2 regions of the Halomonas sp. V046 genome follow, and region 2 is predicted to be linked to the other one. Evidence: predicted binding sites of a transcription regulator. Region 2 holds the regulator's gene; the other holds the start of a gene.
The links. Region 2 encodes sigma-54, which starts transcription at its own class of promoters, with help from an activator protein. Its sites were predicted from a motif close to TGGCACNNNNNTTGCTNT; they were not measured.
Positions count from the first base shown of each region.

Region 1 (11,797 bases), on a different contig from region 2:
GCTATTGATCCGAACGCCAGGCAAGTTCTCGTTGATCGCCTTCGCCCTGATCGTGATCGTCATCTCCCAGCGGGATTCCATCCCCAAGGGACTGGTGGCGACGACGCTCGGGATCATGGTTGCCACGGTAGGCATCGACGTGATGCAGCCCATCACGCGCTTCACCTTCGGCACCGGCGTGCTGATGCAGGGCATCGATATCATGCCCTTGGTCATCGGCGCCTTCGCCGTCAGCGAATTGCTGGTGCAGGCTCAGAACAAGGCCGACCGCACCGTGGATCGTGACGACATCAAGGCCGCGGCCATTCGCCGCCGGGACTTCATTCCGCCGCTTTCCGAGATTCGCGAGATCGGTGTCTATCGCTACATCAAGACGGCGATGATCGGCTACGCCGTGGGCGTGCTGCCCGGGGCCGGCGGTTCCATGGCGGCCTTCGTCGCCTACGCCGAATCGATGCGCAGCTCCAAGCATCCGGAACGCTACGGCAAGGGCTCGGTGGAAGGCATCGCCGCCGCAGAGGGCGCCAACAACGCCATGTGCAGCGGTGCCTTCGTGCCGATGCTGTCGTTCGGGATTCCCGGGGACCCGACCACCGCGATCGTCCTCGGCGTGCTGGTGATCAATGGCCTGCAGCCGGGTCCTCAGTTCCTCGATACCCAGATGGCGCTGGTGGCGCCGATGTTTGCGGCCTTGATGGTCAGCGCCTTGATACTGGTGCCGTTGACGCTATACCTGCTGGGGCCGTACTTCGTGCGGATCGTGTCGATCCGTCGCGACGTTCTCTATGCGAGTATCGCCGTGGTGGCCCTGGTGGGCTGTTACGTCGCCACCTACTCGATCTTCCAGATGGCCTTGGCGCTGCTGTTCGGGGTGCTGGCGTTTGCCATGCGGCGCAACGGCTATCCGATCGCCTGCTTGCTGCTGGGCTTCGTGCTCGGGCCTAGCCTTGAAGAGTATTGTCGGCGCTCGCTGTCGATCTCCGATGGCAGCCCGATGATCTTCTTCACCAGCTTCGACAGCCTGTTCTTTATCGCTCTCACGGCGGTGTTCTACTACTTCATGGTGATCCGCAAGCCCCAGGCGCAACAGCCCGCGTGACCGTCCTGGGCCGGGAACCTCGCGCCTGAGTTTCCCGTCATGAACTTCGCTGCAGCCAGGCGTGACAACGCCTGGCTGCGTATCGAGGAATCGCACCCAACGACAACACCTGGCTGCGTATCGAGGGGGCGCTCCCAATGACAACACCTGGCTGCGTATCGAGGGGGCGCTCCCAACGACAACACCTGACTGCGTATCGAGGAATCGCACCCAACGACAACACCTGGCTGCGTATCGAGGGGGCGCTCCCAATGACAACACCTGGCTGCGTATCGAGGGGGCGCTCCCAACGACAACACCTGACTGCGTATCGAGGGGGCGCTCCCAACGACAACACCTGGCTGCACGTTGGGGAATAGCGTCCAACGACAAGGCCCTGCGTCGCTGACGACGCAGGGCCTTGTCATTTTTAGGTGATAGCAGGGTTTGGCATCAGGCCCTTACCGCTCCTCGCTATTGAGGCACGGGGCGAGCGCAGGTGAGCCGACGGGGAGTCAGGCGGCGTCCAGCGGACGCGACGGCCCGAAGTGCTCGAAGCGGCGGTGACTCTCGGGAACCCCCAGCTCGCTCAGGCAGCGGTTGACCGCGCTCATGAACGGCTGAGGGCCGACGAAGTAGCACTGGGCGTCGCGGTCCGGCAGCAGACGGGCCAGCAGGTCGCGCTCCAGGCGCCCCTGAACGTCGCCTCCCTCGCCCCGCTCGTAGGCGCAGACCTTGGTCAGGCGGTCGGGGTACTCGGCGAGCAAGGCGCTGAGCTCGCCGACGAAGGCGTGGTGCTGGGCGTCGCGGGCGGCGTGAACGTAGCACACCCGGCGACCCTGCTTGAGCGCCTGGCGCGCCAGCGGCAGCATCGGTGTCTGGCCGACCCCGCCGCTGATCAGCATCACCGGCGCATCGCTTTGGTCGAGCACCAGTTCGCCGGCCGGGGGCAGCAGCTCCAGGGTATCGCCGAGGCGAGCGCGCTGGTGCAGATAGTTGCTGACCACGCCGCCGGCCTCCTGCTTGACCGAGATGCGGTAGCCGCGACCGTTGGGGCTACCCGACAGGCTGTAGTGGCGATGGACGACGTCGCCGTCGATGGTCAGGCGCAGGCCGATGTACTGGCCGGGCAGGGCGTCGGCGACCGGGGCGCCGTCCACCGGCTCGAGATAGAAGGAGCGAATGACCTCACACTCGCGTTCCATGGCGGCGATGCGAAACTCGCGCAGGCCCTCCCAGCCACCGGGGCGCTGGGCAAATTCCTGATAGCGCTCGGCCTCGGCGGCGATCAGCAGTGCCGCCAGATCGTTGTAGAGCGCGCCCCAGGCGTCGGCGATCTCGGCGGTGACCGCATCGCCCAGGACTTCGCCGATGGCGGCCATCAGGCACTCGCCGACGATCGGGTACTGGCTCGGCTGGATGCCGAGGGACACATGCTTGCTGATCACCGAGGCCATGGCAGTTTGCACATCGTGAGGCTTGCCGCGCAGGCCGACATAGGCGAGGACGCCACGGGCCAGGGCCTTGGGCTGGCCACCATCGGCCTGGTGGGCCTGATTGAACACGGCGCGCACCTCGGGGTAGCGCTCGAACATCAGCGGATAGAAGCGTGCGGTGATGGCATCGAGGTGCTCGGCGACGATCGGAGCGGTGGCGTCGATGATGGCGTCTTGTGCGCTAGTGGTCATGGTGACTCCTGTCAGGGGTGTCAACGTGGCGGCGTCTTGTCGACGCCTGCCGGGTACCTTCCTAAAAGGCAATTCCCATGCCCTTTTACGGGGGGTGCGCCATCCTGCCGCAGTCTCGGGGCAGGAGCGCCCAGGCGACGCGCCTGATCGTGGCGGGCGCTGCGCGGATGGCGGGAGGCAGCATGCCGAGAAAGACGCTGGTAGTGTCCAAATGACTGCGAGCTTGGTGTCATAATGACCCTTATGGTGTCATGATGACACTGGCGCGGATCGGTGAGCCGGCGCCGATACCGGCACCGCCGCGGGTCGGTGCCGCCGCCACTCACCGCACAGCAACCGGATGGAGCACGCCGATGGTGACTTTCCTCAACAGCCTGCGCGACGTCCTCGCCGGGCTCGATGGCGATGCCACGGGCCTCAACGAGGCCTGGACTCGCCTGTTGACCGCGCTGCTCAGGGGCACGCCGGCGGATGCCAGTACCCTGATGGTGGCCGACGGTGACGCCTTGCGTCCGGTGGCGGCCCTGGGTCTGCCGGACGGGATTCGCGGACGCCGCTTCGCGTTGGCCGAGCACCCCCGCCTGGCGGCTATCGCCGAGCACCCCGGTGTGTGTCGCTTCGCTGCCGATAGCGATCTGCCGGATCCCTTCGATGGCCTGCTCGACGACAGCATGAGTCACGTCCATGACTGCCTGGGTGTCGCGCTGCGCGACGACCAGCGGCTGGTCGGGCTGGTGACGCTGGATGCCGTGACGCCGGGCAGCTTCGGTGCCCTCGATGACACCGAACTGCTGGCCGCCGCCAACCTGCTGGGAACCTGCCTGCGCCTCGCGGAACGGCTGAGCCAGACCCGCTCGCAGCTCAGCGAAGTGTTGGTCGACTCGCGTCGACGCGCGCCCATCGAGCACTGGAACAGTGTCGCCATGCGCCGCTTGATGGCGTCGGTGGCGCTGGTGGCACCCACCGACATGAGCGTGCTCGTGCATGGAGAGACAGGCGTCGGCAAAGAGGCCGTCGCGAGGGCGCTGCACCGAGCGTCACCACGTGCCAGCGGCGCCCTGGTGGAGGTGAACTGCGCCGCCTTGCCGGAGTCGCTGATCGAGAGCGCCCTGTTCGGCCATCGGCGTGGGGCCTTCTCCGGGGCGGTGGCCGATCATCGCGGGCATTTCGCCATGGCCGACGGCGGTACCCTGGTGCTGGATGAGATCGGCGAGATGCCGCTGGCGCTGCAGCCCAAACTGCTGCGCGTCTTGCAGGACGGTGAGGTGCAGGCGCTGGGGAGTGAGCGGCCGACCCGGGTCGACGTGCGCATCGTCGCCGTGACCAATCGTGATCTCGCCGCAGAAGTCGCCGCCGGGCGCTTTCGTGAAGATCTTTACCATCGCCTGGGGGCTTTCCTGCTCAGAGTGCCGCCGTTGCGTGACCGTCCCGAGGATATCCCGCTGCTGGTGGGGCACTTTCTCGAGCAGACCCGTCGCCGGCTCGGGGTGGCCAACCTGCGCCTGGCGCGAGGAGCCGAAGTGGCCTTGTCACAGTGGCCGTGGCCCGGCAATGCTCGCGAGCTCGAGCACGTGATCTCACGGGGGGCGCTGCTGGCGCTGGGCGAGCATGGTGGAACCTCGCCACGCCGCTTGATCCTGAATTTGCGCCATGACCATCTGCAGTTGGCGCCGGTGGTGGCGCCTGATCCTCAGGTGTCGACCCTACCGGCCTGGCCAGGTGGCGATTCAGGCGCCGACGATGGAGGGCTGCGAGAGGCCACCGATGCTTTCCAGCGCGAGCACATCCAGCGCGCGCTGGACCGGGAAGGCAGTTGGGCCGGGGCGGCCCGGGCGCTGGGCCTGGACCCGGCCAACCTGCATCGGCTCGCCAAGCGTCTCGGCCTCAAGGCGCGGGAGCTGGACTAGCGCCGGCGTTGGCGAGCCAACGCCGGTTCGAGCACGGCGACGGGGCTGTCCTGGACACCAAACGGAAATGGCGCATTGCCGGTACCTTTGATATGGGTCATGGTGATTGGCGCTGCATAGCGCCACACTGTGGATAACCTAGCGCTGCACTCGGGTACTGCCATGGCCTTCGAAGACTCCTCCTCGCTTTCCCGCGCGGTGCCGCTGACGCGGCTCGCCTTTCGTCCGTTGTTTCTGCTGGCGTCGGCCTTCAGCGTCCTCGCCCTGCTGGTCTGGCTGGGCTTCTGGCATGGTGTCTTCGTCCTCGAGCCCCACGCGGGCATGCTGTGGTGGCATCAGCACGAGATGCTGTTCGGGGTAGTGGTCGCGGTGATCGCCGGTTTCCTGCTGACCGCGGTACAGACCTGGACCGGGCACCGAGGCCTGCACGGCTGGCCGCTGGTGGCATTGGTCGGCCTGTGGCTCGCGGCACGCCTGTTGCTGGCGTTTCCCGTGGCCCCCACCGGACTGGTGGCGGCGTTGGATGTCGCCTTCCTGGTCGCGGTCTGCGGCGTCATGGCGCGCATGATCATCGCCGCCAAGCGCTGGCGCAACCTGGTCTTCCTGCCGGTGCTGGCGGGGCTCGCCGGGGCCAATCTGGGGAGCCACCTGGGGGTGCTCAACGGGGACCCTGAGTTGGTCCGTCAGTCGTCGTATTTTGCCGTGTTGCTGGTTGTCACCGTGATGGCGGTGCTCGGTGGACGCGTGATCCCGATGTTCACCGCCAATCGTCTTGGCCTGACCCGCAAGCCGCCTTGCCGCGTGGCGGAGGGGCTGGCCATGGGCAGCTTGGCGCTGGCGGTGCTGGTCCAGCTCGGTGTGGTCCTGGGGGGCGCGCTGCCGTCCTGGTTGCTGGCGACGCTGCTGGGCGTCGCCGCGCTCTCGCACCCTCTGCGCCTGGCGCGGTGGCAGGGGCTCGCGGCCCGTCGTGAACCGCTGCTGTGGAGCCTGCACCTGAGCTACGCCTTCATTCCCGTGGGCCTGGCGCTGTGGGCGCTCTCGCTGGTCGGGGTGGGACGAACCGAGCTGGGGATCCATGCCCTCACGGTGGGGGCCATGGGGACCATGATGCTGTCGATGATGGCGCGGGTGTCGCTTGGCCACAGCGGCCGTCCGATGCGCTGCCTGCCCGGTATCGGGATAGCGCTGGCGCTGCTGGTAGCGGCCGGCGTGATGCGCTCCGTGATCCTGGCGCTGTGGCCGTCCATCACCCACTGGACCTACACCCTGAGCATACTCGCCTGGTGTGCGGGCTACACCCTGTTCGTGGTGCGCTACGCCGGCCTGCTGGCCTCCGCCCGACCCGACGGTCAAGCAGGCTAGGCCATGTGGGACTATGCCTTGGTCAAATCGCTGCATGTCGGTCTGGCGCTGGCCAGTGTTGGCTTGTTCGCCCTGCGCGCCGGGGTGTCGGTGGTCGCGGCCAGCCCTTTGCAGTGGCGCTGGCTGACATGGCTGCCGCACCTGATCGATACCCTGCTGCTGGCACTCGGCGTGACGCTGGTAGCGATCACCGCCCAGTGGCCGCACCAGACGCCGTGGCTGGCGGCCAAGCTGCTGGCCTTGCTGGTCTATATCGGCCTTGGCAGCATCGCCATACGCCGCGGCAAGACGCCGGCCACCAGAGCCATGGCAGCACTGGCGGCGCTAGCCACCTTCGTCTACATGGCGGGGGCCGCCGTTCACCATAGCCCGCTGTCCTGGTGGGCATAGGAATGGCTTAGGCCAGGCGCGCGCGCCCACACACACAAGGACGATGCCGCCTGGTGGCAACGCAAACCGCGTCCCTTCCGTTCGTTTCTGCCGGTGGCTTACTGGCTGTCTTGCGGCCGCCTCGGTCGGTTTTCTTCTCCTCCGTGCGTCGCCATCAAATGCTTTCTTTAGGCAAGAAGTGACGCACATCATATTCCGAGTGTTTGGGTCAGGTATTCGCCGTTTGTCGCTCTTACAATAGACGCTGGCGCCCCATTCGTGGTGCCGATGGGCCGGATATCGAGGAGGGGAGGATCATGGCCGAGGGGCTGACAAAATCCGCAGCACGCAACATCTTCTATGGTGGGTCGCTGTTCTTTTTCCTGATTTTTGTGGCGCTTACCGCCCATAGTCATTGGTACATGGCGACGACATCGACCGTCGACAAGCCGCTGACTGACTCGGTGCGCGCGGGCAAGGAAGTGTGGGAAAAGAACATGTGCATCAATTGCCACACCATCATGGGTGAGGGGGCTTACTTTGCGCCCGAACTCTCCAATGTCTGGACGCGCTATCACGGACGCGAGAATCCCGAGGCCGCGCGGGCGGGCCTGGCGGCATGGATTCGCGCTCAGCCGCTGGCGGTGCCGGGACGGCGCAAGATGCCGCACTTCGACCTCAGCGATGAAGAGATGACGCATCTCATCGACTTCCTGAGCTGGGTGGACGCCATCGACGATCAAAACTGGCCGCCTCACGTCTCGGGTTGAACGCAATGATTCGATGCCACGGCGGTTGGGTCACGACGTTCACGTCGGACCGGCTTTGTGGGTAAAGGGTCGAGGAGAAATAGAGAAATGAAATACGAAACACAGAAGATCGCTCTGGCGTTTTTTGCGGTGGCGATGGGGCTGTTTGCGCTGCAAATAGTCTTTGGAATCATGGCGGCACTGGTCTATGTGATGCCAGATTTTCTATCGCAGTTCATGCCCTTCAATGTCATTCGCGTGAGCCATACGAACCTGCTGATCGTCTGGCTGTTGATTGGGTTTATGGGGTGCACCTACTACCTGATGCCGGAAGAGGCCGAGTGCGAGATTCACAGCCCCATGATCGCCTATCTGCAGCTGGGCATCTTCGTGATTGCCGGGGTGTCGGCGCTGGTCTGCTATCAGCTTGGGATCTATGAAGGGCGCGAATTCCTGGAGCAGCCGTTCTTCGTCAAGGTGTTGATCACCGTGTCGTTCTTGATGTTCCTTTTCAATACCAGCATGACGCTGATCAAGGGCCGCAAGACCACCATCAACCTGGTGCTGATGCTGGGTCTGTGGCTGGCCGCGGTGTTCTGGCTGTTCGCCTTCTACAACCCCGGCAACCTGGCGGTGGACAAGCTCTACTGGTGGTGGGTCGTGCACCTGTGGGTGGAAGGCGTGTGGGAGCTGATCATGGCCTCGCTGCTTGGCTACCTGCTGATCAAGATGTCCGGTGTCGATCGCGAGATCATCGAGAAGTGGCTGTACGTGATCGTCGGCCTGTCGCTGTTCTCGGGCCTGCTCGGAACCGGCCACCACTACTACTGGATCGGCGCGCCGAAGTACTGGCAGGCGATCGGCAGCATCTTCTCGACCCTCGAGGTGATTCCGTTCTTCGCCATGGTGGTATTCGCCTTCGTGATGTTCTGGAAGGGCTCGCGCAACCATCCCAACAAGGCGGCGATGCTGTGGACCCTGGGCTGCCCGACGGTGGCGTTTTTCGGGGCCGGGGTGTGGGGCTTCATGCACACCCTGTCGTTTATCAACTACTACTCCCACGGCACCCAGGTCACCGCGGCCCATGGCCACCTGGCCTTCTACGGCGCCTATGTGATGTGCATCCTCGGCGTGATCAGCTATGCCATGCCGCATCTGCGTCGCAGCCTGCCGTATAACCAGGTGCTCAACATGTGGGCGTTCTGGATCATGACCGCGTCGATGTGCTTCATGACCTTCACCCTGACCTTCGCCGGTGCGGTACAGACGCATCTGCAACGGGTCATGGGCATGAACTACATGGAAGTGCAGGACCAGCTGGGTCTGTTCTATGCCATGCGTCTGGGTACCGGCGTGGCCGTCGCCATCGCCGCGGGGCTGTTGCTGTACGCCTTCTTCGGACCGACGCGTAATACGCAAACCGCCGGTAGCGCCACGGCCAATGCGAGCGCCCACTAGGTCGCTAGCCATGTCGGGGCCGTCGATCGGCGGCCCCTTCCCGCTTCCTGCCGGACCCATCGCGGTCCGGCGCCTGAAGACCAAACCGCTGCACCGTCTGTTCCCACGCGAGCCAAGAGGCCTTTGCCATGACGACATCCACTGTCTCGACGCTGGCGCCCGCGGCGTCGATTCCTTTCTATGAGAGCGTCGGCCGCGAGTGCGAGCTGTTCGAACACGCCTATCGCCAGCGTCTACCGCTGCTGTTGAAGGGGCCGACGGGCTGCGGCAAGACGCGTTTCGTCGCCCATATGGCGGCGAAGCTGGGGTTGCCACTGCATACCGTGTCCTGCCACGACGACCTGACGGCCTCGGATCTGACTGGCCGCTATCTGCTCAAGGGCGGGGAGACCCAGTGGGTCGACGGTCCGCTGACCCGAGCGGTACGCGAAGGCGGCATCTGCTATCTCGACGAGGTGGTCGAGGCGCGCAAGGACGTCACCGTGGTGCTGCATCCGTTGACCGACGATCGCCGCATGCTGCCGCTGGAGCGCACCGGCGAGACCCTCGAGGCGCCCGATAATTTCATGCTGGTGGTGTCGTACAACCCCGGCTACCAACATATTCTCAAGACGCTCAAGCCGAGTACCCGACAGCGCTTCGTGGCGCTGTCCTTCGACTTTCCTCCGTTTGACGCCGAGTGCGATATCGTCGCCCGGGAAAGTGGCCTGCCGCGTGAGCGCTGCCAGGCGCTGGTGAGCCTGGCGGCGCGGCTGCGCGCCATGAAGGGTCAGGATCTGGAAGAGGGCGTTTCGACGCGCCTGCTGATCTACTGCGCTAGTCTGATCGCCGCCGGCATGCCGGTGATGGACGCCGCTCGCGCCACGCTGCTGGAGCCGTTGTCGGACGACCCGGACGTGCTTTGCGGCATCGAAGAAGTGGTGCTCGCCACCTTCGGTTGAGTCTTGTCGCGCCGGCAGCGACTGTCGCCCCGGCGCGTTCTGCCCCCCTGTTGCCGATGCCCGCGGGTGCCGGCTCATGCGCCTCAGGACCCATCATGCTGGAATTTCTCGAAGTCGAAGAGTTTGTCGGCCGCCGCTGGCATCGCTGGGCCTCCCGGGCGGTCAGCTATCCCGACCACGCCGATGCCGCCTGCGAGCTCGAGGCGCTCAAGGGCACCCTGGGCGTGATGTTTCGTGCCAGCGGCGGCGAGCCCGGAGTGACCCTCGGCGCGATAGGGGCCCGAGCGTCGCGCCACCGGCTGTCGCTGCGACAGCGCCTGGGCTTCGATGAGGAGCTCTTGGCGACCTCGCGGCTGGACGAAGAACAGCTGCTGCTCCCCGAACGCTTGGCGGTGCTGCCAAGCCATGACGCCAATCGCGATCTGCTGCTGTGGCTTGCCATGTCGCTGCCACGGACCCGTTGCCGGGCGACGCCGCAAGATCCGCTGCTGGCGGATCTGACCTTCCTGGCCGAGGCGCGTCGAGCGACGCTGGACACGCTGACGGCCTGGCCGGGCTTTGTGGCGCGTCATGCCGCCCTGTGCCGTGGGCTTCTGGCGGTGCGCCCGGTGCGCAAGCTGCCGCCGGTCGAGAGTCAGGTCGAGGCGTTGGTGCGCTGGCTGCTGGGCGATCCGGCGCCGCTGGGTGAGTCGGCGAAGGCCCTACGCCAAGTGATGGAGGCGCTGGCGTCGGGCGTTGGCGGCGCGCCTGCCTCAAGCGCCGCGCCGCGAGACTATCGGCCCTTTCTGCCGGTGCCGCTGTGGGGCCGAGTGACGACGCTCGGCACCGTGAGCGCCGAGCATGACGACGAGGATGACGCCGAGGATAACGACGAAGACGGCGCCGCTCAGGCCCAGGAAGTGGCCGGCGCCAAGCGCCAGGCCGAGAGGCGCTATCAGGATCAGGCCGAGCGTGACGATCCGCTGATGCTCAACGCCTCGGAGAAGATGCTGTCCTGGGCCGAAATGGTCAACGTCAACCGTCACGTCGACGACGAGGAGGAGGACGCCGCGCGCCAGGCCGCCGATCAGATCGAGGAGATCGTCCTCAGTCGCCACCACAAGCGCGCAGCATCCAGGCTCAAGCTGGAGCTGGATCTGGCACCGGGCTCGGTTGTCGGCGATGCGCTGGTCGGCGAGCACACCTATCCCGAGTGGGATTACCGCAAGGGCATTCTGCGCCGCGACCACTGCCGAGTGATCCATGAGGCCGCGGCCGATACAGAGCGGGGCGATGCGGCTGCCTGGCAGCCCGACGAGGCCTCGCGTCGACGCATACAGCGGGTCAGACGCCAGTTCGAGGCGCTGCGCCCCAGGCGCGAAATCCTGCGTGCCCAGCCCGACGGCGACGAGCTGGATCTCGATGCGCTGATCCGCACTCGCTGCGACCTGGCGGCCACCGGCGACAGCCGCGGGCGCTGTTTCCTCGATACGCGTGCGCGCTCGCGGGACATGGCGGTCTCGATCCTGGTCGATGTCTCGCTGTCCACGGATGCCTGGCTCGAACAGCGCCGGGTGCTGGATGTGTCCCGCGAGGCGCTGCAGGTGCTGGGGCACGGCCTGGCGGCCTGTGGCGACGACACCGCCATCCACAGCTTTACCTCCCAGCGTCGCCACAAGGTCTGGGTGCGCTCGCTGAAGACCTTCGATGAGCCGATGGGAGAGGCCGTCACGCGGCGCATCGGCGCCCTGGAGCCGGGGCACTATACCCGCATGGGGCCGGCGATTCGCCACCTGACCAAGTCCTTGGCCGAGCGTCCCAATCGTCATCGACTGTTGCTGGTGCTGACCGATGGCAAGCCCAATGACACCGATTACTACGAGGGGCGTTACGCCATCGAGGACACGCGCCATGCGGTGCGTGAGGCCGGGCGCCAGGGGATCAAGGTGTTTGCCGTGACCATCGATCGCGAGGCCAATCGCTATGTCGGACGGATCTTCGGCCGCGGTGGTTTCACCATCGTGCCGCGCCCGGAACATCTGGCGCTGGCGCTGCCGGCGATCTATCGCCAGCTCGTGGCCGACTGATGGGGGCGGTTTATCCGCCACAGCGCCAGCACTGGGCTATCGGAACGAGCTATCGGAACCGGAATGACCTACCGGAACGACCTATCGGAATGACCAGGAGAGCCTATGTTCGCCACACGAATGCCCGCCGCACTCGCCGTTAGCATCGCGCTGGCCGCGGCCTTCGCCGTCTTTACCCC
Region 1 is NZ_JBQXYF010000010.1:78,362-90,158, reverse strand. Features, by position in the region: gene ACUN9Y_RS14785 (tripartite tricarboxylate transporter permease) at 1-1,099, shown strand, start outside; gene hmpA (NO-inducible flavohemoprotein) at 1,594-2,766, opposite strand; gene norR (nitric oxide reductase transcriptional regulator NorR) at 3,120-4,673, shown strand; gene ACUN9Y_RS14770 (NnrS family protein) at 4,836-6,035, shown strand; gene ACUN9Y_RS14765 (SirB2 family protein) at 6,039-6,425, shown strand; gene ACUN9Y_RS14760 (c-type cytochrome) at 6,722-7,174, shown strand; gene ACUN9Y_RS14755 (cbb3-type cytochrome c oxidase subunit I) at 7,262-8,611, shown strand; gene ACUN9Y_RS14750 (CbbQ/NirQ/NorQ/GpvN family protein) at 8,740-9,552, shown strand; gene ACUN9Y_RS14745 (nitric oxide reductase activation protein NorD) at 9,648-11,618, shown strand; gene ACUN9Y_RS14740 (hypothetical protein) at 11,724-11,797, shown strand, end outside.
Region 1: hmpA (NO-inducible flavohemoprotein) is a predicted target of sigma-54. The motif match lies at 2,832-2,849, and genes of this name have one in related genera.

Region 2 (11,797 bases):
ATCGGCATCGTCACCTTCGGCTTCCACCACCAGCTCGGTGCCGCAGGGAGCGGCGAGAATCAGTAGCGACATGATATTGGCGGCGTCACCCTTGAGCGTGCCGTGATGAACCGTGACTCGGGCAGCGAAGGGTTGGCAGCACTGTACGAGGCGAGTGGCGGCCCTGGCGTGAAGGCCGCGTTTGTTGGTCAGGGTCAACAGGCGCCGCGGCACGATCAGGCTCCCGGGGTCTCGACGGCGGCGCCAAGGCGTCGCTGCTGGCCGAGTTCCCGATGGCGCAGCCGCACCCGCGGGTGGCTCTCGGCCAGGGCGTGGCCCAGGCGTTCGGCGAGATATACCGAGCGATGCTGGCCGCCGGTACAGCCGATGGCCACGGTGAGATAGCTGCGCTGGCTGGCTTGGTACTCGGGCAGCCACTTTTCCACCCAGGCCAGGATGTCGGTGTACATCTCGTCGACCACGCTATAGCTTTCGAGGAACGCGATGATCGACGCATCGCTGCCGGTGGAATCACGCAGGGTGGGATCCCAGTACGGATTGGGCAGGCAGCGGGCATCGAAGACGATATCGGCATCGGGGGGGACGCCGCGCTTGAAGCCGAAGGATTCGACCGTCAGGGTCATCTCGGCGGCGCTGTGTCCGGCGACCTGATCGGCGATTCGGCCGCGCAGCTCGTGGACCGACAATCGCGTGGTGTCGATCAGCAGGTCGGCGAGGTCGCGGATGCCGGTGAGTGCCTGCTCTTCGGAGTCGATGGCCTCGGCCAGGGTCAATTGCGTGTTGCGCGTCAAGGGGTGCCGACGCCGGGTATGGGAATAGCGTTCGAGGAGCACGCGGGCATCGCTGGTCAAATAGACGACCTGGCAGTCGATGGCGCTGCGCTTAAGATCGGCCAGCAGACCCGGAAAGCGCTTGAGCGCCTCCGGCAGGTTGCGGGCGTCGATACTGACGGCGATGCGGCGCGAATGGCCGTTTTCCAACTCCTCGACCAGTGCGCCCAGTAGCATCGCCGGGAGGTTGTCGATGGCGTAGAAGCCGAGATCCTCAAGGGCCTGCAGGGCAATCGACTTGCCCGAGCCGGAACGGCCGCTGATGATCACGAGCTGCATGGCATCTTTCTCCTGGTCGAAGCGGGCCCGGTCGGGCGCCGCGACGCGGCCTGCTCAGCCGCTGACGTCGTTGTCGGGGGCGTGGTGATGGATGGCTTGCTGCAAGCGCTCGTGCAGTTCGCGTTGGGAACTGGCGTGACGCAAGCGCTGGCGAGTCTCGGCATCGTTCATCACGCCGGCGACCTGACCGAGCAACGCAAGGTGGGCGTCGTCGGCCTCCTCGGGCACCAGCAGCACGAAGACCAGGTCGACGGGTTCGCCGTCGATGGCGTCGAAGTCGATGGGCTCGGCGAGCTTGAGAAAGCCGCAGATCGGCGCCTTGCAGTGCGGGCTGCGGGCATGGGGAATGGCGACGCCATTGCCGATGCCGGTGCTGCCCAGGCGCTCTCGGCCAATCAAGCGGCTGAAGACTTCCTGGCTATCCAGGCTAGGGGTGTTTTGCGCGATGAAGGTGCTGAAAAACTCCAGCACCCTCTTCTTGCTGCCTCCCGGCACATCGTAGAGCGTGCGCTCGGGAGGAAGAATGGCGTCCAGTGTCATGAGGGATCAGCGAATGCCGGCGCCTTGGGCGCGGGCCTGTGATTTTTCCTTATGCTTGACCAACTGGCGATCCAGCTTGTCGGCAAGCGCGTCAATGGCGGCATACATGTCAATGTCCGTGGCATCCGCATGCAGGTCGGCGCCGGCGGCGTGAAGCGTGCAGGCGGCGAGCTGGCGTTCTTTTTCGACGGAGAGAGTCACCTGAACGTTGGTAATATTATCGTAGTGACGCTCAACGCGAGCGAGCTTCTCCTGTACATAGTCACGCAGGGGGTCGGTCAGTTCCACATGATGGCCAGTGATATTGACTTGCATGACACGCTCCTTGCTCTTGCGGGTGATGGCTCGATTGTAACCCTTTTTCCGATCCTGCAAACCCCCTGTCATCCACTCGTCAAAATTGCCCGGCAATGGCGTTTTTTCAAGGGGTTGTGCTTTTGTGGCAAGTGGGCTATAGGCGCTCGGCCGGTGCCTGGCTGACCGCTGGTTGGTACCGGAAGGGAGCATCGTCCAGGGCGATACGCAACGCTCGACAAGCGTCAGGGCGGCGCATCTTTTCCGGGGTGGGTGGCCTTTCCCTGCCCGTCACCGCAACCGCTTGCGCTCGCTGGAAGAGCGGATGTTCATCGCTTCGCGGTACTTCGCCACGGTACGCCGTGCCACGTTGACGCCATCTTCGGCCAGCAGGTCGACCAGCTTGCTGTCGGAGAGTGGCTTGCGTGGAGGCTCATCGTGAATGAGCTTCTTGATCCTGGCTCGGATGGCGGTGCTGGAATGGGCATCGCTACCGCCGTCGCCACCCACCTGACTCGAGAAAAAGTACTTCAACTCGAAGACGCCCCGTGGGGTATGCACGAATTTCTGCGTTGTGACGCGGGAGATCGTCGACTCATGCATCTCCACCTTGTCGGCGATATCGGCGAGTATCAACGGTCTCATCGCGGCTTCCCCGTGGTCCAGGAAGTCGATCTGGCGGACCATGATCTCGCGCCCGACCTTGAGCAGCGTGTCGTTGCGGCTCGACAGGCTTTTCATCAGCCAGCGGGCTTCCTGGAGATGATCCTTGAGGAACTGGTTGTCCTGGCTCTTGTCGGCACGACGTATCAGGGCGGCGTAGTCGGGCTGGATGCGAAGCCTGGGCATGGCGTCGGGATTCAGCTCGACTTGCCAGCCCTCGCGGGTGTGTCGTACCACGAGATCCGGGATGACGTAGGTCGAGCCGCTGTCGCCGAAACCACTGCAGGGGCGAGGGTCGAGGCTGCGGATCAGGTCGATGACCGCATCGAGCTCGCTATCCTCGAGCCCGAGTCGGCGCTTGAGCAGGCGACGGTCGTCGCCTGCCAGGGCCTCCAGGAACTGGCGTACCAGTCGGCCGGCCTGAGGCAGCAAGGCCGTGTCGCGGGGCAGGGCGTCGAGCTGAAGCATCAGGCACTCGCGAAGGTCTCGGGCGAAGACGCCGGTGGGCTCGAAGCGCTGCAGGCGGGTCAATACGCCTTCCACTTCGATCAGCTCGAGATCGCCCAGGTCTTGGCGCTTGAGGCCCTCGTGAATGTCCTCGAGGGATTGGTCGAGATAGCCATCGGCGTTGGTCGCGTCGATCAGGCTCTCCGCGATCTGGACGTCGCGCGCCGCGATGTCGAGCATCGCCAGTTGCCAGAGCAGGTGGTCGTGCAACGACTGGCCGTCCGGCTGGCGCTCGAAATCCGGGCCCTCGCCACTGCCGGCCGGGGAGGTGCCCAGGTCCTGATAGGTATCCGACCAGTCACTGTCCACGGTCAACTCGCTCGGAATCTCGTCGGACCAGTCGTCGTCGGGCGCCTCCTTGACCGCTTGCTCGCCGAACTCGTCCTCGAGTTCGAGCATGGGGTTGGTCTCCAGCGCCTGCTGGATTTCCTGACGCAGATCCAGAGTGGAAAGCTGCAGCAGGGCGATCGCCTGCTGCAGTTGGGGAGTCATGGTGAGCTGGGTGCCGACACGCAGTTGCAGCGACGCCTTCAAGGACATGCGGATAATCCACTCGACTTACGGAAAGGTCCACCCTAGCCCCCAGTGCTTGACCATGCAAGGCTCTTGCCAACATAAGATGTTAACGCAAGGAAGTGCGTGGTCGAGATCAGAGACGTTGCCCAATGCGGAGCACCCGGGCGGTCTCCCGCGGGGGCTCGCAAAGCCTCGCCGAGGCGCGCCAGAGGAGGCTTCGTGGCGGGGGAGAGGCGTTATTCGGCCGACAGGATCCGGCGTGGCGCTTGGTACCACACCGTCGTCGCGGCCCCGGCGGTTGTCAGAGCCTGAAGTTCTCGCCGAGGTAGACTTCCTTGACCTTCTGGTTGGCGAGAATGGCATCGGCGCCGCCTTCGGCGATGATCTGGCCGTCACCGACGATATAGGCATGATCGCAGATGTCCAGCGTATCGCGGACGTTGTGATCGGTGATCAGGACACCAATGTCGCGAGCCTTGAGCTGGCGAATGATGGTCTTGATCTCACCCACCGAGATCGGGTCGACGCCGGCGAAGGGTTCATCGAGCAGAATAAAGGCGGGTTCCGTGGCCAGCGCTCGAGCGATCTCGACCCGTCGACGCTCACCGCCAGACAGGCTCATGCCTGGATTGTCGCGAATGTGAGTCACGTGAAAATCCTCGAGCAGCTGCTCGAGGCGCGACTCGCGGCCGCCGCGATCCAGATCCTTGCGTGTCTCGAGAATCGCCATGATGTTGTCGGCCACCGACAGCTTGCGAAAGATCGAGGCTTCCTGGGGCAGGTAGCCGATGCCGGCAAGGGCCCGTTCGTGCATGGCGGCGCGGCTCAGGTCCTGGTCATCGATGGTGACCGTGCCCGCATCGGCGCGCACCAGGCCGACGATCATGTAGAAGGAAGTCGTCTTGCCGGCCCCGTTGGGTCCGAGCAGGCCGACGATGCTGCCTTGGGCGATGGACAGGCTGATGTCCTGGACCACGCGGCGACGCTTGTAGCTCTTGGCCAGGTGGCGGGCGTGAAGTGTCTTCATTGGCTGCCTTGCTGCTCCGGCTCCAGGGTCATGCGAATGCGCTGGGTACCATCGACGCCCTCGGCGCTGGAGCGAGCCTGTACCACACGGCGATCGAGAAAGTACTCGAGGTAGGCACCATCGAAGGTGTCGTTGGCCTTGTGCAGCTCGGCCTCATTGATCAGCTCCATGCGCCGCTCTGCGACGTGGTAGATCACCGTACGTCCCCAGCCTTTGACCACCGGTTCTTCGGGAGAGGGTTTCTGTTCGAGGTAGGCGCGCTGGCCGGTGGCCGTCGCCCGGGTCAGCTGTCCTTGGTCGTTGCGCTGGATCTCTACCCGGTTGCCGGTGAGGATCATGCTGCCCTGGACAATACGAACGTCGCCCGTATAGACGGCCGTGCCGGCACGATCGTCGAGATCGAGGCGATCGGCTTCGACCTGAATCGGGGCGCTGCGGTCACTTTCCAGGGCGAAGACAGAGGGGCTGGCGAGGCCGGCGGCCAGGCCTGCTCCCAGGCATAGGGAGAGCAGGTGGGCGGGTCGCAATCGCATCATTGAGCAGACTCCTCTTGGGGTTTGGGCGGATGGTAGCCGGTCACATTGTCGGTCAGTCGGGCGCGGTTGTCATGGATCCAGGCGTCGAAGCGATCACCGACCATTTCCTGTGGGGGCTGGCGCAGCACGGCCCGGGTCTCGCTCCAGGCGTGACCGTCGGTGTTGTCATAATGGAGAGTTTCGGTGTCCAGTCGCCATCGCTCGGCTGGCGCCTCCAGATGGGCATTGCCGGTCAGTGTCAGGGGGTTGCCGTCCGGACCCAGCACGCCTTGCTCGGCGCTGGCAAGCCAGTTCCTGCCGCTGTCATCGATCAGGGCGATATCGGGCGTCTCCAGGCGGGTGACATCATCCAGCGGGGTATGTACCAGGCGTGGTGTGTCGACGCGCTGGTGGGGCTGACCGTCGGCGTCGAAGCGCGTCAGGCGCGCATTTTTCAGGTAGTAGTCGGGCTCGCCCGCCTGATCCTTGGGGATCAGGTTCGGTACCGAAGCATCGTGTGGGTCGAGCAGCGCAAGGCCTGCCCCAAGGGCCAACAGCAGGAGGACCAGCCAGAAGCGAAAACCCGGTCGCAGCATGCGCCAATTCATCGTTTAGTGACCGCCGTGCAGGTAGGTGTCGAGCACGCTGCCCCAGTGGCCCTGGGCCATCAGCAACTGGTCGCAGATCTCACGTACGGCACCCTGCCCGCCGCCGGCGTCGGTGACCCATTGGGCATGTTCACGCAGGTAGCTAGGCGCCCCGGGCACGGTGATACCGACGCCGCTGGCACAGATGCAAGGCAGATCTGGCAGGTCATCGCCGCAGTACGCCACCTGAGTGAGGTCGATGCCAAGCCGCTCGCACAATGCCTTGAGCTGAGGCAGCTTCTTCTCGACGCCCTGATAGACATGCACGATGCCGAGCGCTTTCGCCCGCTGGGTAACCATGGGCGATTCGCGGCCGGTGATCAGGGCGACCTCGATGCCCGCGCGTTTGGCCAGCTTCAGGCCGTGCCCATCCAGGGTGTTGAACGCCTTGGTCTCGATGCCGTCGGCCTGAAAATACAGGCGGCCGTCGGTCATGACGCCGTCGACGTCCAGTGCCAGCAGTCGCACTCGGCGCAGGGGGTCGACGAGGTCCTGGGGGAGGGAAGGGGCGGCTAGGTTGGGCATCGCACTATCCTTGAGCTTGGGAAACGAGTGACGTCGGCGCGTGCGTGTGCACCCCGCGGCGAAGCGGGGTCAGATCACACCGCTGGCGAGCAGATCATGCATGTGCAGGGCGCCGACCGGATACCCCTGGTCGTCCACCACCGCCAGTGCCGTGATCCGGTTGTCCTCCATCAGGCGCACCGCCTCCGCGGCCAGCGTTTGCGGGCTGACTCGACGGCCGGGGCTGGTCATCACGTCATCGACCTTGAGGCCGCTGAAGTCCTGATACTGATCGAGGGTGCGCCGCAGGTCGCCATCGGTGTAGACGCCGGACAGGGTACCATCGCTGGCCACCACGCAGGTGAAACCGAGTCCTTGCCGAGTAATCTCGAGCAGGGCGTCGCGCAGCGGGCTGCCTGCCGGCACCGTCGGCAGGCGATCGCCGTGGTGCATGAGATCGCCTACGGTCAGCAGCAGGCGCTTGCCTAGGCTGCCACCGGGGTGCGAGCGAGCGAAGTCTTCGGCGGTAAAGCCCCGCGCTTCGAGCAGGGCCACCGCCAGGGCGTCACCGAGCGCAAGGGCCGCCGTCGTCGATGACGTCGGTGCCAGATCCAGTGGGCAGGCCTCGCGCTCGACTGCGGCATTCAAGTGCGCCTCCGAATGGCGACCCAATGTGGATTGAGGGCGTCCGGTCATGCTGACCAGAGGGATGCCCATGCGCTTCAGCAGCGGGAGCAGCGCCGTGACTTCGGCGGTTTCGCCGGAGTTCGATAGCGCCAGTACCAGGTCGCCCGGGGTGATCATGCCGAGGTCGCCGTGGCTGGCTTCGCCCGGGTGGACGAAGAACGCCGGCGTGCCGGTACTGGCGAGGGTGGCGGCGATCTTGCCGCCGATATGGCCAGATTTACCCATGCCGGTGACCACGACGCGTCCACGGCAGGCCAGGATCAGCGCGCAGGCGCGATCGAAGGCGTCATCGAGTCGCTCGATCAGGGCGCCGATGGCTTCCTGTTCGAGCTCCAGGGTCCGGCGCGCGCTGTCTCGCAAGGAGAGCGCTGGCGTTTGCGGTGAGGAATGCTCAGTCATGGTCATGATTGTTGCCGTTTGCGGTGATTCCCACAAGAGTCAGGCCGCACCCGAGGTGCCGAGCCAGCCGAGGTAGGCGATATAGGACAGGGTGAAGACGGCGCCGATCAGGCGTCCCACTCGTCCGCGACGCTGCCAGAGCAGCACCGCGGCCAGGGCAAGGGTCAGTATCAGCATGACCGGATAGTCGCGACTCGCGGCGGCCGGATCGGTGGCGCCCGGTGCCAGCAGTCCCGGTATGGGCAGGACGGCGAGCATGTTGAACAGGTTGGAACCGATGACGTTGCCGATCGCCAGGTCATGGTGACGTTTCAGGGCGCTGGCGATGCAAGCGGCCAGTTCTGGCAGGCTAGTGCCGATGGCGACCACCGTGAGGCCTATCATCAGTTCACTGACGCCCAGATCGCGTGCTAGTTGCGTGGCTCCCCACACCAGCGCACGCGAGCTTGCGATCATGATGACAAGGGTCAAGGCCAACCATATCAGTGCCTTGCCGAGCGCCATCCCCGGTATCTCGGCGCCGTGGTCGGTGTCCGCGGTGTCGGCGCGAAACAACCACCACAGGCTGAGCACCAGAAGGGCCAGCAGCAGCAGTCCGTCGAGGCGACCCAGCTGCCCATCGGCCAGCGCATAGCCGGCGAGCCCGGTGGCACCGAGCAGCAGCGGCAGCTCGCGACGCACGATGGTGAAGCGTACCGGGACCGGTACCACCATGGCGGTGATACCCAGTACCAGCGCGATGTTGGCGATGTTGGAGCCGAGCGCATTGCCGGTGGCGAGGTTCGGCGCCCCGTCCAGCGATGCCATGATCGAGACCACGATCTCGGGGGCAGATGTGCCGATCGAGACGATGGTCATCCCCACCAGCATGATGCTCATTCCGGCGCGATAGGCCGTGGCGGCGGCGGCGCCGACGAAGCGATCGGCGCTCCAGAGAAGGCCGAAAAAACCAAGTAGGACAACGAGTATGGGTACCAGCATGGACAGCGTCAGTCGAGGTGGCGGAAAGGGCGCCCATTGAACCTTCTGGCCGTTCTGCGCGCAAGCGCGCAACGGGTGGCGCTGGCGTGGGCAAGGAGCGTTAAGATACGATGTTCGATAATTGGCTTCGCTCGCTACTCAATTTTGACCTAAAGGGATCGCGATGATGGCTTCCTCATTGGTGGAGGTGGAGAACCTGCATTTCTCCCGCGGCGACCGTGACATTTTTCGCGGCGTCGATCTCTCCATCCCCCATGGCAAGATCACCGCTATCATGGGGCCCAGCGGCACGGGCAAGACGACCCTGCTCAAGCTGATGGGCGGTCAGATCACTCCGGATTCCGGGCGGGTGATGATCGCCGGTCAGGATGTGCATGGTTTGTCGCGCAAGGCGCTGTTTCGCATGCGCCGACGGATGGGCATGTTGTTTCAGAGCGGGGCCCTGTTCTCGGACCTTAGCGTGTTCGAGAACGTGGCTTTTCCGTTGCGTGTGCATACCGACCTGCCGGAAAGCATGATTCGAGACGTGGTCCTGATGAAGCTCGAGGCCGTTGGCCTGCGTGGTGCCCGTTCGCTGATGCCTGCCGAGCTGTCGGGGGGCATGACCCGGCGGGTTGCGCTGGCGCGTGCCGTGGCGCTGGACCCCGAGTTGATCCTCTACGACGAGCCCTTCGTGGGGCAGGATCCGATCTCGATGGGTGTGCTGGTTCAGTTGATAAAGCGGCTGAATCAGGCCTTGGGCTTGACCGCGGTCGTCGTCTCGCATGACATCAAGGAAACGTTGTCCATCGCCGATTACGTCTACGTGATTGCCGATGGCCGAGTCATGGCCCATGGGACACCGGAATCATTGGATGTCGAGCAGGATGCCCGGGTCAGTCAGTTCGTCCATGGTGAGCCTGACGGACCGGTGCCGTTTCATTATCCGGCCAACGATTTTCATGATGACATCCTGGGTCAGGGAGGCAGGCGATGATCGATCGAATCACCCGGCTGGGGCGCAAGGGCTGCGACCTGCTGGAGGCGGTGGGCCGTGCTGGCCTGTTCCTCGGTCAATCGCTGTTCGGGCGGCCTTCGGGCGAAGGGCTGCGCCTGTGGATGGTCCAGATGCACATGATCGGCGTCATGTCGCTGGCCATCGTGCTGGTCTCTGGGTTGTTCATCGGCATGGTGCTGGCGCTGCAAGGCTATACCATTCTGGTCGGGTTCGGTGCGGAGCAGGCGCTGGGTCAGATGGTGGCGCTGTCGCTGTTGCGTGAACTCGCCCCGGTCGTGGCGGCGCTGCTGTTTGCCGGTCGGGCGGGCTCCGCGCTGACCGCGGAAATCGGCCTGATGAAGGCCACCGAGCAGCTCACCAGCATGGAGATGATCGGCGTCGATCCGCTCCGGCGGATCGTGGCGCCGCGGCTGTGGGCGGGGTTTCTATCGCTGCCGCTGCTGACGATCGGGTTCAGTGTCGTCGGGATCTGGGGGGGCTATCTGGTGGGCGTCGAGTGGCTGGGCGTCTTCGAGGGGTCCTATTGGGGCAACATGCAGGCCAGCGTCGCTTTCGTCGCGGACATCGGCAACGGTGTGGTCAAGAGCCTGGTGTTTGCGCTGGTTGTCACCTGGATTGCCGTGTTCCAAGGCTATGACCTGATTCCCACTTCGGAGGGTATCTCCCGGGCAACCACCCGGACTGTGGTCTACTCATCCCTTGCCGTGCTGGGCTTGGATTTTGTGCTCACCGCCATGATGTTCGGTGGGCTTTCCTGATTCTGCGGAGACTGTCGATGAAGCGCAGCAAGACGATGGAGTTTGGTGTAGGCCTGTTCATGCTGGCAGGCATCCTCGGGCTGGTGTTCCTGGGGTTGAAGGTGAGTGGCCTCGATCTTGAGCGTGCCGATGACACCTTTGAGTTGAAGGCCAACTTTGCCAACATCGGTGGTCTCAAGCCACGCGCCAAGGTCACCATGGCCGGCGTGACGGTGGGGAGGGTCGAGAGTATCGACCTCAACACCGAATGGTATGACGCCGAGGTGGTCATGTCGCTGGACAGCGAGCTCGACGGCATGTTGCCGGATGACAGCACCGCGGCGATCCTGACCTCGGGGCTGCTCGGCGAGCAGTACATCGGTCTGTCAGTCGGCGGCTCCCCGGAAATGCTGGCCCAGGGTGAGGCCATTCGCGATACCCAGTCGGCGCTGGTACTCGAGGAACTCATTCAGCAGTTCGTGTCCAATCTGGTCAAAGACTGAGCCGGCAGCCACCGGCACCAAGGAGAGTCATGATGACGACCGTGAAGCCTCTGATGGCCCGTTTTCACAAGATGTTGATGGCACTGTTGCTGGTGCTGGCGAGCGTTCCCGCCTTGGCCCAGCAATCCCCCGATCAACTGATTCGCTCGAGTATCGATGACCTGATGGGCATGATCGACGGCCGTGAGTCGTACTTCATGTCGCATCCGGATGAGCTTAAGCAGATGGTCGATGAGAGCCTGCGTGGCGTCGCCGACTTCCGCTATATCGGCGCCAGCGTCATGGGGCGTTACTTCAACAACGCCACCCCGGCGCAGCGCTCGCGCTTCGTCGATGTGTTCAAGCAGACCCTGCTCGATACCTACGCCAAGGGCCTGATCACCTTCGAGTACAGCGAGATTCGTGTGCTCGACCAGCAATCGGCGGCTCGCTATGAGGACCAGGATAGCGTCGACATGGAGATTGTCGGTACCGACGGCGCGGTCTATCCGGTCAGCTATACCCTGCGCCAGTCCAACGGCCAGTGGAAGGTCGTCAACGTGATCGTTAACGGCATCAACCTCGGCCTGACGTTCCGTAACCAGTTTGACCAGGCCATGCGTCAGTACAATCGCGACTACGATGCCGTGATCAATAGCTGGGCGCCTGAACTCGCCGTCGATGAGCTGGAGCGTGGCGGCGCATGAAGGTGCTGATGAGCATGGACGATGCCCGTCTGGAAGCCAGTGAGACGTCTCTGCGGGTCTGTGGAAGGGTCAACTTCGACGGCGCGGCCGAGATGGCCGAAGCCGGACGCGAGTGGCTCGAAGCTCGGCAGCAGGGGGAGTCCGTGCGGCTGGATCTCGGCGACGTCGAGCAGGTCTCGAGCGCCGCGCTGAGCGTGATGCTGGAGTGGCTACGCGCCATTCGCGAGACGGGCTTGCGTCTCGAAGGCGTTGAGCTGTCGCCGGCTCTGCAGCGTCTGACTCGGCTCGCGGGTATCGACAGCCTGCTGCCCGCCAGCGTCTCGACCTGAGGCAACGGGCGGCGCGCCAGTGGCCGCCGTGCCCGTTTGCGGCAAGGGTCGTTCGGGGTTCACCACGGCGTTTCCTCTCCCAAGCGAGGGCCTAGATGGCCCTCGCTTGGCGTTCGCCATCGCCAAGCGCGACGCTTTTCATTACCATAGCCCCCC
Region 2 is NZ_JBQXYF010000004.1:46,011-57,807, forward strand. Features, by position in the region: gene ACUN9Y_RS06230 (HPr family phosphocarrier protein) at 1-213, opposite strand, end outside; gene rapZ (RNase adapter RapZ) at 216-1,109, opposite strand; gene ptsN (PTS IIA-like nitrogen regulatory protein PtsN) at 1,164-1,649, opposite strand; gene hpf (ribosome hibernation-promoting factor, HPF/YfiA family) at 1,656-1,964, opposite strand; gene ACUN9Y_RS06250 (RNA polymerase factor sigma-54) at 2,235-3,653, opposite strand; gene lptB (LPS export ABC transporter ATP-binding protein) at 3,931-4,656, opposite strand; gene lptA (lipopolysaccharide transport periplasmic protein LptA) at 4,653-5,189, opposite strand; gene lptC (LPS export ABC transporter periplasmic protein LptC) at 5,189-5,767, opposite strand; gene ACUN9Y_RS06270 (KdsC family phosphatase) at 5,783-6,343, opposite strand; gene ACUN9Y_RS06275 (KpsF/GutQ family sugar-phosphate isomerase) at 6,413-7,408, opposite strand; gene ACUN9Y_RS06280 (calcium/sodium antiporter) at 7,448-8,389, opposite strand; gene ACUN9Y_RS06285 (ATP-binding cassette domain-containing protein) at 8,553-9,365, shown strand; gene mlaE (lipid asymmetry maintenance ABC transporter permease subunit MlaE) at 9,362-10,144, shown strand; gene mlaD (outer membrane lipid asymmetry maintenance protein MlaD) at 10,162-10,626, shown strand; gene ACUN9Y_RS06300 (MlaC/ttg2D family ABC transporter substrate-binding protein) at 10,656-11,312, shown strand; gene ACUN9Y_RS06305 (STAS domain-containing protein) at 11,309-11,641, shown strand.